3 regions of the Saccharococcus sp. Marseille-Q5394 genome follow, and region 2 is predicted to be linked to each of the others. Evidence: predicted binding sites of a transcription regulator. Region 2 holds the regulator's gene; each other region holds the start of a gene.
The links. The regulator Rex, encoded in region 2, represses fermentation and respiration genes when NADH is low (regulators of the CRP and FNR family bind a similar motif). The targets are predictions, from matches to a motif close to TTGTGAAATATTTCACAA.
Positions count from the first base shown of each region.

Region 1: OC538_RS06895 (cytochrome c oxidase subunit 2A) is a predicted target of Rex. The motif match lies at 1,451-1,468, and genes of this name have one in related genera.
Region 3: OC538_RS15230 (cytochrome ubiquinol oxidase subunit I) is a predicted target of Rex. The motif match lies at 1,187-1,204, and genes of this name have one in related genera.

Region 1 covers NZ_CAMPPQ010000001.1:1,384,098-1,388,377, forward strand. The annotation lists gene OC538_RS06885 (C40 family peptidase) at 1-353, opposite strand, end outside; gene OC538_RS06890 (glucosamine-6-phosphate deaminase) at 559-1,263, opposite strand; gene OC538_RS06895 (cytochrome c oxidase subunit 2A) at 1,568-1,723, shown strand; gene OC538_RS06900 (cytochrome c oxidase subunit II) at 1,748-2,251, shown strand; gene OC538_RS06905 (b(o/a)3-type cytochrome-c oxidase subunit 1) at 2,251-3,903, shown strand; gene OC538_RS06910 (putative bifunctional diguanylate cyclase/phosphodiesterase) at 4,085-4,280, opposite strand, start outside.
Region 2 covers NZ_CAMPPQ010000002.1:610,745-615,024, forward strand. The annotation lists gene OC538_RS13660 (ATP-binding cassette domain-containing protein) at 219-2,156, opposite strand; gene OC538_RS13665 (redox-sensing transcriptional repressor Rex) at 2,285-2,938, shown strand; gene OC538_RS13670 (twin-arginine translocase TatA/TatE family subunit) at 3,004-3,198, shown strand; gene tatC (twin-arginine translocase subunit TatC) at 3,216-4,010, shown strand.
Region 3 covers NZ_CAMPPQ010000002.1:922,422-926,701, forward strand. The annotation lists gene OC538_RS15220 (diacylglycerol kinase) at 1-625, shown strand, start outside; gene OC538_RS15225 (NUDIX hydrolase) at 684-1,118, opposite strand; gene OC538_RS15230 (cytochrome ubiquinol oxidase subunit I) at 1,413-2,759, shown strand; gene OC538_RS15235 (cytochrome d ubiquinol oxidase subunit II) at 2,756-3,781, shown strand; gene cydS (cytochrome bd oxidase small subunit CydS) at 3,797-3,907, shown strand; gene rlmD (23S rRNA (uracil(1939)-C(5))-methyltransferase RlmD) at 4,180-4,280, shown strand, end outside.

The DNA.
Region 1 (4,280 bases), on a different contig from region 2:
TAAATGCCGACATGTGACACACCTTTACCAGTAGTATTAAAAAATACCAAATCGCCAACAGTCAAGTCGCTCTTTGCAACCTTCGTGCCTGTCGCATACATTCCTGAAGACGTACGTGATAGGTTGATTCCGTGTTGTTTGAATACGAATTGAACAAATCCTGAGCAGTCAAAACCCGCTTTTGATGTTCCCCCGTATACATATTTTATCCCTTTAAGGCTAGTTGCAGTTTCGGAAATTTTAGCTGAATCAGATGAGGAAGCTTCTGCTTGACCAATGAACGGCGACATAAATAGTAAAAATGACAACGCAAAAACAGCAATAGGCTTTTGCAAGTATGTTAAGTTTCTCATATGTTCCCCCAGGTTTTTATATTTATCTGAAAAATCTTCTAAATTCACTTTACCATGAAGTATGCTCGTCCAACATTACAGTTCAGTAACAAAGTCATTACAAAGTGTCGCAAAGTTACATAGTTAATTTGATTGTCCACATATCAATAAACACGCAAAAAGACCACGCTCTCACTTCTGAGGAACGTGGTCTTATAACTTACATTCAAAATTTCAAGTCTGTAATAATTGTAACATCGTCATGCTCTAGGAGATACGTAATGGTCCAGTCAGGGTCAGTTTTACCTTCAAGCAATTTTGTGATGGCCGGGCGCTTTTTCTCTCCGAATGCTAGAAGGACCAATTTTTTGGCGCTCATGATGGAGGCGATTCCCATCGTCAATGCAGTGTTAGGGATCTTCTCATCGTTTTCGAAGTATTGACTGTTTACGCCAAGCGTTGAATCCGTCAATGTTGCAACGTGGGTAACGGAGTCTGGAGGCGTGCCCGGTTCATTGAAAGCGATATGGCCGTTTTCACCGACACCAAGTAGTTGAATGTCGAGTTTGGCTTCTTGCAACGCTTGCTCATAGCGTTTGCACTCTTCTTCTAAGTCCTCTGCCATTCCATTCGGGATATTCGTATCTTTAAATGTCTTCTTATTGAATAGGTGATCGTTCATGAAATATGCATAACTGTTCGGGCTGGATGCCGGCAGGCCGACATATTCATCTAAATTGAAAGTTGTCACTTCCGAAAAGTCCAACTCCGATTCCGTCAATTTTTTGTAGACTGGGATCATCGTACTTCCTGTTGCCAATCCAAGCACATGAAGTCGATTATGCTCAAGCTCTTCTTTTATCAGCTGATAAAAACGCTCTGCTCCTTTTTCAGGGCTTTCCACATGAATAAGTTTACATTTCTCCATCATTCTCAACCGACTTTCATTATAGATTTAGTTTTACTGTCTAATTGTAATTTCCAAAAACAGTATGGTCAAATAAAAGAAGTATTTACACAAAAAGGCTAACCACACTTCTATTCCCTTTTCATCTCATCTAAAACACATTTCCTTGCCGAAAAGTATATGTCTAAATCTTGAAGGCGATGTGAACAAAATGTGGACTCTTTCCCAAATTAAAGATTCATAGGGATTTCCCTAATTCTCTAATTCCCCTCCGCGACTATGATAAAAGTATGAGTTAGCTATTCAATCAATGCAGGAGGTGGAACGTATGGCTACAGGCAATTCAAAGAAGCGCCCGGTGCAAGAATCCGGAAATCCACAAACCGGAATCAATCTGAAAGGGACCTTCATCTCAGTCATGCTGTTAGGTGTCTTCATCCTAGTGACATGGTTCGGACTTTACGCACTTTTTTTATCAAGATAATGAGACTCGTTAGGAGGAAGAACAATGCATTTGCATAAATACGAAAAGATCTGGCTTACGTTCGGATTGGGATCACTCGCACTTTTCCTAGTGATCATCGGCTTCGCAGCATTCTGGAAAGGAACGCATCCGATGAGCCATATTGAAACGATCGATCCACAGAACGTTGAAGCACACGAATCTTTTAAACCTGAAAACCTTGGCCTGCGTGAAGTAGCCGAAGGGAAATACACTGTCAATATCGTTGCTTCTGCGTTCAACTATGATATCGGCACGGACGCTGACGGCAAGCCTGTCAAGAAGATCCGTGTACCAAAAGGTTCCACTGTTTTATTCCAGATCACTACTAAGGACGTCGTGCATGGCTTTCAAGTTGCAGGCACGAATGTCAATATGATGGTTGAGCCGGGGCATGTGAGCAGGCTTGAGACGGTGATGAAAAATGCTGGTGAATTCACTGTCGTCTGCAATGAATATTGCGGAATCGGGCATCATCAAATGTTTGCAACTGTGGAGGTGTATGAGTGATGTTGAAAAATACGCTGTTTTCGAAGGGTGAAGCCCGGCTATATATGGCGTTCATGCATGTGACATTCGCGTCACTGCTGATCGGCGGACTAATGGGGCTTCTACAGACACTATCCCGTTCAGGCCAATTCAAATTGCCGTTCGGAATTAATTACTATACGATTTTAACAGTGCACGGCGTCATTTTAGGATTGGTGTTGACTACGTTCTTCATCGTCGGATTCCAGTTTGCCCTGATGGGGAAAACGGTCGGAATATCTGACAAACAACGTAAATGGGGTTGGGTTGCATTTTGGACGATGCTTATCGGTACAATCATCGCTGCGGCTACGATTCTGGTCGGTCAGGCGAACGTACTGTATACATTCTATGCTCCATTGCGTGCCCATGCTGCATTTTATATCGGTTTGGCATTGGTCATCGTAGGCAGCTGGATTGCTGTGTTCGTCAATTTCCGTCAACTGTACGTCTGGAAGAAAGCGAATCCGGGACAGAAATCTCCATTGCTCGCTTTCATGGTTACGATCAATATGGCGATGTGGTTCATTGCGTCCCTTGGTGTTGCAACATCCGTCTTAATCCAATTCATCCCTTGGTCTTTAGGGTACGCAGCTACGATCAACGTATTGCTCAGCCGTACGCTGTTCTGGTATTTCGGCCATCCGCTCGTCTATTTCTGGCTCCTGCCGGCATATATGGCATGGTATGCAATCATTCCAAAGATCATCGGCGGCAAATTATTCAGCGACTCCCTTGCAAGGATGTCATTCATTCTATTGCTTATGTTTTCAATTCCGGTCGGCTTCCATCACCAATTGACAGAGCCGGGAATCGATCCGACATGGAAATTCATCCAAGTCGTATTAACGTTTATGGTCGTCATCCCGACGTTAATGACGGCGTTCTCGATCTTTGCGACATTCGAAACGACAGGCCGTCGAAAAGGACATAAAGGGCTCTTCGGCTGGTTCAAGCACTTGCCTTGGAAGGACGTCCGTTTCCTTGCACCATTCATCGGTATGGTCGCTTTCATTCCTGGTGGCGCGGGCGGTATCGTCAACGCATCCCACCAGATGAATACACTCATCCATAATACGATCTGGGTGACAGGCCACTTCCATTTGACGGTTGCCACGACAGTCATCTTGACCTTCTTCGGTATCGCTTATTGGCTCGTGCCCCATTTGACAGGCAGACGATTGACTCCGAAGTTGAATAAGCTCGGCATCATTCAAACGATCATTTGGACCGTCGGAATGACGATCATGTCGACATCAATGCATATCCAAGGTCTTCTTGGCGGTCCGAGACGCTCCGACTTCTCGAATTATGCAGGCGGCGAGCAGGTAAGCACATGGATCAGCTATCAGGTGGCGCAGGCAGTTGGAGGGACAATCCTGTTCATCGGGATTATCCTGATGATTTATATCTTCATTCAACTCGCGTTCTTCGCACCACGCGGCGTACAGGAGTTTCCGATTGCAGAAGAAGAGGTGGATGCCGATCCGACTCCGAAAATTTTGGAGAACTGGTATCTATGGATCGGGATTACGATCGCTCTCATCCTTTTCGCCTATACAATTCCGGTCATCGACATTATCAAACACTCCCCACCAGGGTCATTGCCGTTTGACTGGCCGATTGGAAGATAAAAACTAAAGCGGAGGGTGGCGGTTAACTGCGACAGGCATAAGGCGGATCTGCGAAACGGCGTATTTTGCCGTGCAGCGGAGCTGACTTATGACCCGAGCAGTTGCCACCCGAAGTCTAGACGATAGATAACAAGCAAAAGCCTTACACAACGGGAATTCCCATTGTGTAAGGCTTTTGCTATTAGTATATGGAAGGAAGAAGCAGTTTACCTGCTCTTCCATGATTGCGGATCAGTGCGTTGATTTCTTCCACCGGAACGGGTCTGCTGAAGTAATACCCTTGCAGCTCGGAGCATCCGAACTGTTTCAAAAGATCCCATTGTTGTTTCGTTTCGACGCCTTCACCGATTGTTTGCAAACCGAGCATTTCTGCAAGA
Region 2 (4,280 bases):
GTTGTGGATAGTTCAAAGATTCGTGTGTATGACCGATTCATGTTTTGGATAACTGCGTTGGTAATCGCTACAGAAAATGTGGATAACGTGGATAACTATGTTCATATCCTATTATATCAACGTGTGGACTGTTGATAAGATTGTGGAAATCAAATGGATGGGATGTCGAAAACGGAAAAAAGCTGTCGAATGGCGTTCATTCCAGTCGACAGCTATTTTTAGGCTTCCAAATTCAATTTTTCGAGCTCTTCCTGCAAATTCAGCCATTCCTCAGAAAGGTTGTCGTGTTGCAGCTGGAGTTCGTCGATCTGTTCCTGCAGCTCCATCAGCTTTACATGATCGTCTGCAAAAACAGGATTCAGCAACTCTTCCTGCAGAACGGAGATTTCGGCATCCAATTTGCCGAGCGACTCTTCGATTTCCGCAATCGCCCTTGTCAATCGGCGCTCTTGCCGTTTAACTTCTTTATCCTCTTCATTCCGCCGGTTCTTCGGCTGGGCTTTTTGATTTGAAGCTGCTTGTTCTGCCTGCAGTTCCTCAAGCTCATTTTTCTTTTCAATGAAGTAATCGTAATCGCCGAGATACTCCGTAACGCCAATAGGGCCGACGTCAATCACTTTCGTAGCAATCCGGTTGATGAAGTAGCGGTCATGGGAGACGAAGAGGATCGTGCCTGGGAAGTCATCCAATGCATTTTCCAACACTTCCTTGCTGTCGAGGTCGAGATGGTTCGTCGGCTCGTCAAGCACGAGCGTATTCGATTTTTGTAGCATGAGTTTCGCTAATGAAAGACGCGCCTTCTCGCCGCCAGATAATGAAGCGACTGGCTTTTCGACGTCTTCTCCAGTGAACAGGAAACGCCCGAGTACTGAGCGGACATCCTTTTCATTCATCATCGGCCACTCATCCCATAACTCATGGAGAACTGTCCCCGTACCAAGGATTGTCGCTTGGTTCTGGTCATAATAACCGAACTGGACATTCGTTCCGTAGCGGATCGTCCCGTCAACCGGCTCCTGCCTTTTGACGATCGTTTTCAGCAATGTCGACTTGCCAATCCCGTTCGGACCGATGATCGCAATCCGGTCTCCTTTGTATGCATGCATGTTAATATGCTTGGAAACAGGTTTGCCGTCATAGCCGACAGCGATGTTATCCAATGTAAGCACATCGTTGCCGCTTGGCCGATCGATTGAGAAAGAAAAGCTTGCGGACTTCTCATCCCCATCTGGCGCATCCATCCATTCCGTCCGTTCAAGCTGCTTCCGGCGGCTTTTTGCCATCTTGGAAGTCGATGCGCGTGCGATATTCCGTTGGATGAAATCCTCGAGCTTCGCTTTTTCGCTCGTCTCGCGCTCATATAACTTCTTGTCCCGCTCATAGTTCTTCGCCTTTTCAACAAGATAGGCGCTATAGTTGCCGACATACTTCGTCACTTTCCGCCTCGACACTTCATACGTGATCGTCACGATCTGATCGAGGAAATAACGGTCATGGGAAACGATGAGGATCGCCCCTTCATAGGAGACGAGGTATTTTTCAAGCCAGCCGAGTGTCTCGATGTCCAAATGGTTCGTCGGCTCGTCCAAGATAAGGAGATCCGGTTTGCTGAGCAGCATTTTTGCAAGCGCCAACCGCGTTTTCTGTCCGCCTGACAACAGATTGACGTTCTTCTCGTAGTCTTCGGGATAAAAACGCATGCCATGCAGGACTGAACGCATATCTGACTCGTACTGATACCCGCCGGAATCCTTGAAGTCAATTTGCAATGCGTCATAATCCTTCATGACCCGCTCGTATTCTTGCGGATTCCCGTAAACGGTAGGATCCGCCATTTGTGCTTCGAGCTTGCGGAGCCTCTTTTCCATTTCAAGCAGCGGCCCGAAAACGGTCAGCATCTCATCCCAGATGTTGAGGGGGGAATCAATGCCCGCGTGCTGTTCAAGATAGCCTACCTGTACATCTTTCGGCATGATGATATCGCCAGAGTCCGCGGACATCTCTCCCGCAATGATTTTCAGCAATGTCGACTTGCCGGCACCGTTCCGTCCAACGAGCGCAACTCTGTCACGGTGCTGCACTTCGAGTCGGACATTATTCAATATGTCAGTTCCTGAGAACGATTTCGTAATTCCATTCACTTGTAATACGATCATTGAGCACACCTCTATTCCACTTTTAGTGTAATCGAATGGGCGTGCCGGTGCAATCGTTGGCTTTACTTCAGCACGTATCTGGAGTACGATAAAATGAGCTCATTGCACGTACGTACAGGAGGTAAGAAATGGCTGAATCGACTCCAAGAGTTCCGCAGGCGACGTCTAAACGCCTTCCTTTATATTATAGATTCCTACAAAACTTCGCGAATGCCGGCAAGAAGCGAGTATCGTCCAGCGAATTGAGCGAGGCGATGAAAATCGATGCCGCGACGATCCGCCGTGACTTCTCCCATTTTGGAGCGCTCGGGCGCAAAGGCTACGGCTATGATGTGAACGACCTCCTTTTATTCTTCCGAAGGGCACTGAATCAGGATGAAGAGACGGATGTTGCATTGATCGGCGTAGGAAGCTTAGGAAACGCATTTCTTAAATATAATTTCCAGAAGAACCATAATACGCGTATTGTTGTTGCGTTCGACCCGAAGGCTCCGAAAGAAGGGAAGACGATTAGTAATATCCCGGTGTTTCATCCGGACATGATGGAAGAGAAGATTAAGGAATTGGGCATTAATCTTGTCATTCTCACCGTTCCGACGAGGGCGGCGCAGGAAATTGCGGATCGGATGGTCGATATCGGTGTAAAAGGAATCCTCAATTTCACCCCTGTCCGTCTGACAGCGCCTGACTGGATGCGCATCCATACGATCGATTTGTCGGTAGAGTTGCAGACATTGATTTATTTCATAAAAAATGACGAAAAAGATTCACAAATAGAGTGACCTGTTCAATAGTAATAGAAGTTGTTTTCATGTAAAATGGATTACATATGAAGGAGGTGTCCGAAATGGCTCCAGGAGTAACTAGTTTAATTCTAATCGCAATCATAGCATTGCTCATTTTTGGACCGAAGAAGTTGCCGGAGATCGGAAAAGCGTTCGGCTCTTCATTGCGTGAATTCAAATCAGCGACGAAAGGACTTGTGTCCGATGATGACGACACGGTCAAAAAAGTGGAAGACAAGAAAAATGATGTGCAATAAGTAAGGATGTCTGTCCGATGAAAGAGAAAAATTTAACAGTCATTGAACATATAGATGAAATTAGAAAACGACTGATGGTAATCGTCGTTTTCTTTGTTATTGCGGTAATCGGGAGCTTTTTCATCGCGAAGCCGATCATCAAGTTCCTGCAATCAGAGGCAGGATATGAGGAATTCCATGCGTTCAACGTAGTCGATCCGATAGCCCTGTACTTGAAGGTCATCATCTTCTTAGCGGTCGTCATCATTTCGCCGGTCATCATGTACCAGTTCTGGTCGTTCATTTCACCGGGGTTGCATGAGACGGAGCGCAAAGTGACGTTGAGCTATATCCCGTTCGCTTTTATGCTATTGCTCGTTGGAATTGCGTTTTCTTATTTTGTCCTTGTGCCGTTCGTCATGAATTTCATGAAGGAACTTTCCGCGGAGCTCGGCATAACGCAGACGGTCGGTATTAATGAATATTTCACTTTCCTGTTTCAAATACTGATTCCGTTCGGCGTTATATTCCAGCTTCCGATCGTCCTATTATTTCTGTCGAGACTCGGCATATTGGATCCTGTGAAACTGGTGAAAATCCGAAAGGTAGCATATTTTGTCCTGTTCGTCATTGCGGCATTCATCACGCCGCCGGACATCATGTCGCATTTATTGGTGACTGTTCCCTTGTTCTTGCTTTACGAACTGAGCATCATCATCTGCCGCGTCGGCTATCGAAAATTCCTGAAAGCCGAGGAAAAGCGGAAGCTTGAAGAAATAAAGGCTGAACAGCAACGTCAGATTGATGAAGTGATGGGGAATTTGGAGAAATAAACTGGAGTCCCGCTTTCCGGGTGTTGGGAGTGGGACTTTTTTGTGGAGTTCGGATAGTTAGAAAGTCCCGAAATGAGCATAACTATATGAAAGTTGCGCAAAACTCGTTGGGAAACTCGCGCATAACTCCGTCCAATTACGCCATAAGTCGTCTAGATTGCGTCATAACAGATGCAAATTTGCGTAAAACTTATTGTATCCACTTGGTAGATTGTAATGAAATCCCAGTATGATTCCAGTATGATAGGTAGTGAAGGACTTACATATACA
Region 3 (4,280 bases), 310 kb from region 2:
CGAAGCCATCGACATCATCGTCCGCGGAGAGACAATTCCGGTGGACGTCGGCCTCATGAACAATCGTCATTTCATCAACATCGCAGGCGGCGGGCGTATGACAGAGCTGACATATGAAGTACCAAGCAAGCTTAAGACGGTACTCGGCCAGCTTGCCTATTATTTAAAAGGGATTGAAATGCTCCCTTCCATCCATTCGAGTAATGTGAAAATCGAGTATGATGATGAAGTGTTTGAAGGGGAAGTGATGCTCTTTCTCGTCGGTTTGACCAACTCCGTCGGTGGGCTGGAGAAATTGGCGCCGAATTCAAGCATCAATGACGGTAAATTCACGTTATTAGTATTGAAAAAATGTAATATGGCCGAATTCATCAGGATTGTCACACTAGCATTGCGCGGTGAGCATTTGGATGATCCGCTCGTCATTTCCGCAAAGCCTTCGAAAGTTACAATTACATCGTCCGAAGAAGTGCTGCTCAACTTGGATGGGGAATACGGCGGAACCCTTCCTGCCACCTTTGAAAACCGATATCGCCATATTGAAATGTTCGCCCCGCTCGACCAATTGCGTGAGCAGGATCGAATTGATAATGAACTTGAAAATGAAGAAGCTGCATTGGATTGAACATCCATGCAGCTTTTATTTTTTGTGGTTATTTACATAAGGGCTCCATTAATTCGCCTCAAATTATAAACTCGAGTGCTTTATCCTGACTTGCAGCTAACTCGGGCAACTCATTCACCGGAATCCAGCGGCAATGGAAGATCATGCCGTTGTCTTTACCGGTACTGTTGACGCAAGTGTCCCATTCCGATTCATCCTCGCCGATATAGGTGAGATGAAAGATATTCCGCTCATGGATGACATTCGGACGGTTTTCAGGAAAATAATTCTCCTTATTCACTTTGCCATTTAACTGCAACTGCTCACGCCGAATGCCGGTTTCTTCCTCGATCTCGCGGTAGAGCGCATCTAAGAGCAATTCATCCTCTTCAATCGTTCCGCCCGGCACTTGCCAACCTGCTTCCGGATTATCCTTATGCTCGAACACAAGGAGCTTCCGTTCTGCATTGTCATCCTTCGTAATGTAAGCCAGCACTTTTCTTTTAATTTCCATTGTGTTCACCTCTCTTTAATCTCTCCATTATACACAAGATTCCAAATACTCTCAAGAGCAATACGTCAGTTGAAAACATTTCACAATTCATGTGACAATCCTGTTATTTCAACCGTAAATAGGGAAAAGTAATGAACAGTTATCTTATGATAATAAAGAGGAATTCAACGGACGGAGGGATCCCGTGTATAAGAAACAAGAGAAGTGGCTCATGTGGCTTGTCTTTGCAGTGGCGGGAATCATGTTGCTATCAATTGTCGGTAGAATTTTCGGAAGTTGAAGGAGGGGAAATAGATGGGAAATGAAGAAGCCGTTTTTTATTCGCGTGTCCTAACAGAACTTACATTATCATTCCATATTATTTACGCGACAATCGGCGTCGGTGTCCCACTCATGATCATGATTGCGCAATGGGTGGGCATCAAGAAAAACGATGAACATTATATATTGCTTGCCAGACGGTGGGCGCGAGGTTTTATCATTACCGTGGCTGTCGGGGTTGTTACAGGAACCGCCATCGGTCTGCAATTATCGTTGCTTTGGCCGAATTTCATGGAGTTCGCGGGAAATGTCATAGCGCTTCCGTTATTCATGGAAACGTTCGCTTTCTTTTTTGAAGCCATCTTCCTCGGGATTTATTTATACACATGGGATCGATTCGAGAATCAGAAAAAGCATTTGCTTTTATTAGTTCCAGTTGCAATCGGCGCTTCGTTTTCTGCCGTTTTCATCACAATGGTGAATGCATTCATGAATGCGCCTCGAGGATTTGACATCGTGGACGGAGAAATCGTCAATATCAATCCGATCATTGCGATGTTCAACCCGGCGATGCCGACGAAAGTGGCGCATGTCGTCATAACGGCGTACATGACTGCGGCATTCGTGCTGGCTGCGATTGCGGCATTCCGTTTATTGAGAGGCTCCGACCATGTTTATCATAAGAAAGCACTGTATTTAACAATGAAACTAGGGTTTGTATTTTCAATCGCAACTGCATTGATCGGGGATTTCTCCGGTAAGTATTTAGCCGAGTACCAACCCGAAAAACTTGCTGCGGCAGAGTGGCATTTTGAAACGCAGGAAAACGCTCCGCTCATCTTATTTGGTGTGTTGAAAGATGGGGAAGTGAAGTATGCCATTAACATTCCGTTCGGGCTTTCCATGCTTGCATTTAATAATCCTAACGCGGAAGTAATCGGTCTGGATCAATTCCCTGAGGATGAAATACCACCGCTCTATATCCACTATTTATTCAACATTATGGTATTCATCGGCATGTGGATGACAATCCTATCTGCATTATATTGGATCGGTATCAACCGTGGCTGGAAACGCGTATCGACAAAATGGTTCCGCTGGCTTATTGTCCTCGGAGCACCGCTTACAATGATCGCCATCGAATCTGGTTGGTGGCTTGCGGAAGTCGGACGGCAGCCGTGGATACTTCGGAAGATTATGCGAGTCGAGGATGCCGCAACGACAAGCGGGCAAGTAGACCTCATGCTGATGCTGTTTGCATTACTGTATCTCGTCCTCGGGATTGGAAGCGTCGTCGTCCTGAGACGGATGTTCAACAAAAACCCAGTCGAACGCGAATTGGAAGATCGTCATAAGGAAAAAGGCGGTGATGTACAATGAACTTGGAGATTTTAGGGGTTTCAGTTCTTTGGACATTCCTCTTCGGTTATATTCTCGTAGGCGCCATTGATTTCGGAGCTGGCTTTTTCAATGCATACAGCTTGCTGACCGGTAAACAGCGTATTTTGACGAAAGTCATCCAGCGGTATTTATCTCCTGTATGGGAAGTGACGAACGTTTTTCTCGTCTTCTTCTTCGTAGGGATCATCGGGTTCTTCCCGAAAACAGCTTTCTATTACGGAACGACGCTTTTGGTTCCTGTCAGCTTTGGCATCATCCTGCTAGCAATCCGCGGCTCGTATTATGCTTTCGAGACATACGGCGCAAGGGGCCATAAAGGCTATTCATTCATGTATGGTCTGGCGGGTATATTGATTCCCGCGTCGCTGTCAATCGTCCTGACCATTTCAGAAGGCGGCTTCATCGAAATTGTCGATGGAAATCCGGTGCTCGATTACTGGGTCTTATTCACAAGTCCATTGACATGGTCAATTGTCGTCTTGAGCATTGCAGCGACGCTATACATTTCGGCAGTGTTCCTGACATGGTATGCGCATAAAGCCGGCGACGTGGAAGCGACCAATTTGCTGCGGAAATATGCGCTCATCTGGTCATTGCCGACGATCATTACTGCAGGGGGCATCATATTCGAGCTTCGTAAACATAATCTCGAGCATTACAACAACATCCAAACGTTTTGGCCAATGTTCCTCATCTCGTTCCTATTGTTTGCAGGAACGGTTTGGCTGCTTTGGAAGCGCCACAATTACGGGTGGGCATTCATTTTGCTCATGGGCCAATTTATCTTTGCGTTTTTCGGATATGGTGCGTCGCACTATCCGTACTTGTTGTACCCGTATTTGACGATTTACGACAGTTTCACGAATCCTGCGATGGCAATCTCGCTCATTATCGCGTTCATCCTAGGACTGGGACTCTTGATCCCTTCGCTTGTATTGCTCATGCGACTGTTCCTGTTCAATAAAGGATACGTCCGTGGGAAGAAGGATTTCCATGTGTAAAGGGGGCTTATGGGCATGACTGATTTCATTATTTTCTATGCACCTTTTATCATCTTGATTGCAGCCATCGTCGTCGCGTTTCTCATCGCGCCGCTAGATGGTTCGGTAACGGATAAAGAGGAGTAACGTGGAAAACAGACGTCACTGACGTCTGTTTTTTACATCTTGAATACTTATCGATCATTTCCGGGAAGTTATCGATCACTTTCACAAGTTTATCGATCATTCCCAGGTCCTTATCGATCACATTCACAATTTTATCGGTCACTTCCGAAGAGTTATCGTCATTTTAGGACTCTTGACTCATCTGCAGTTAGTGAAATACCTGCCGCTTTGCATGCCTGCCAACATTCGCTTTTGTGATAAACTAAGTACATACGAAATTTGGAGGAAATATCATGTCTTTTATTGTGAATCAAAATGATCGTCTCTCTGTCTATGTGGAGGATTTGACGCATGACGGATCGGGCGTTGCAAAAGTGGAAGGCTACCCGCTTTT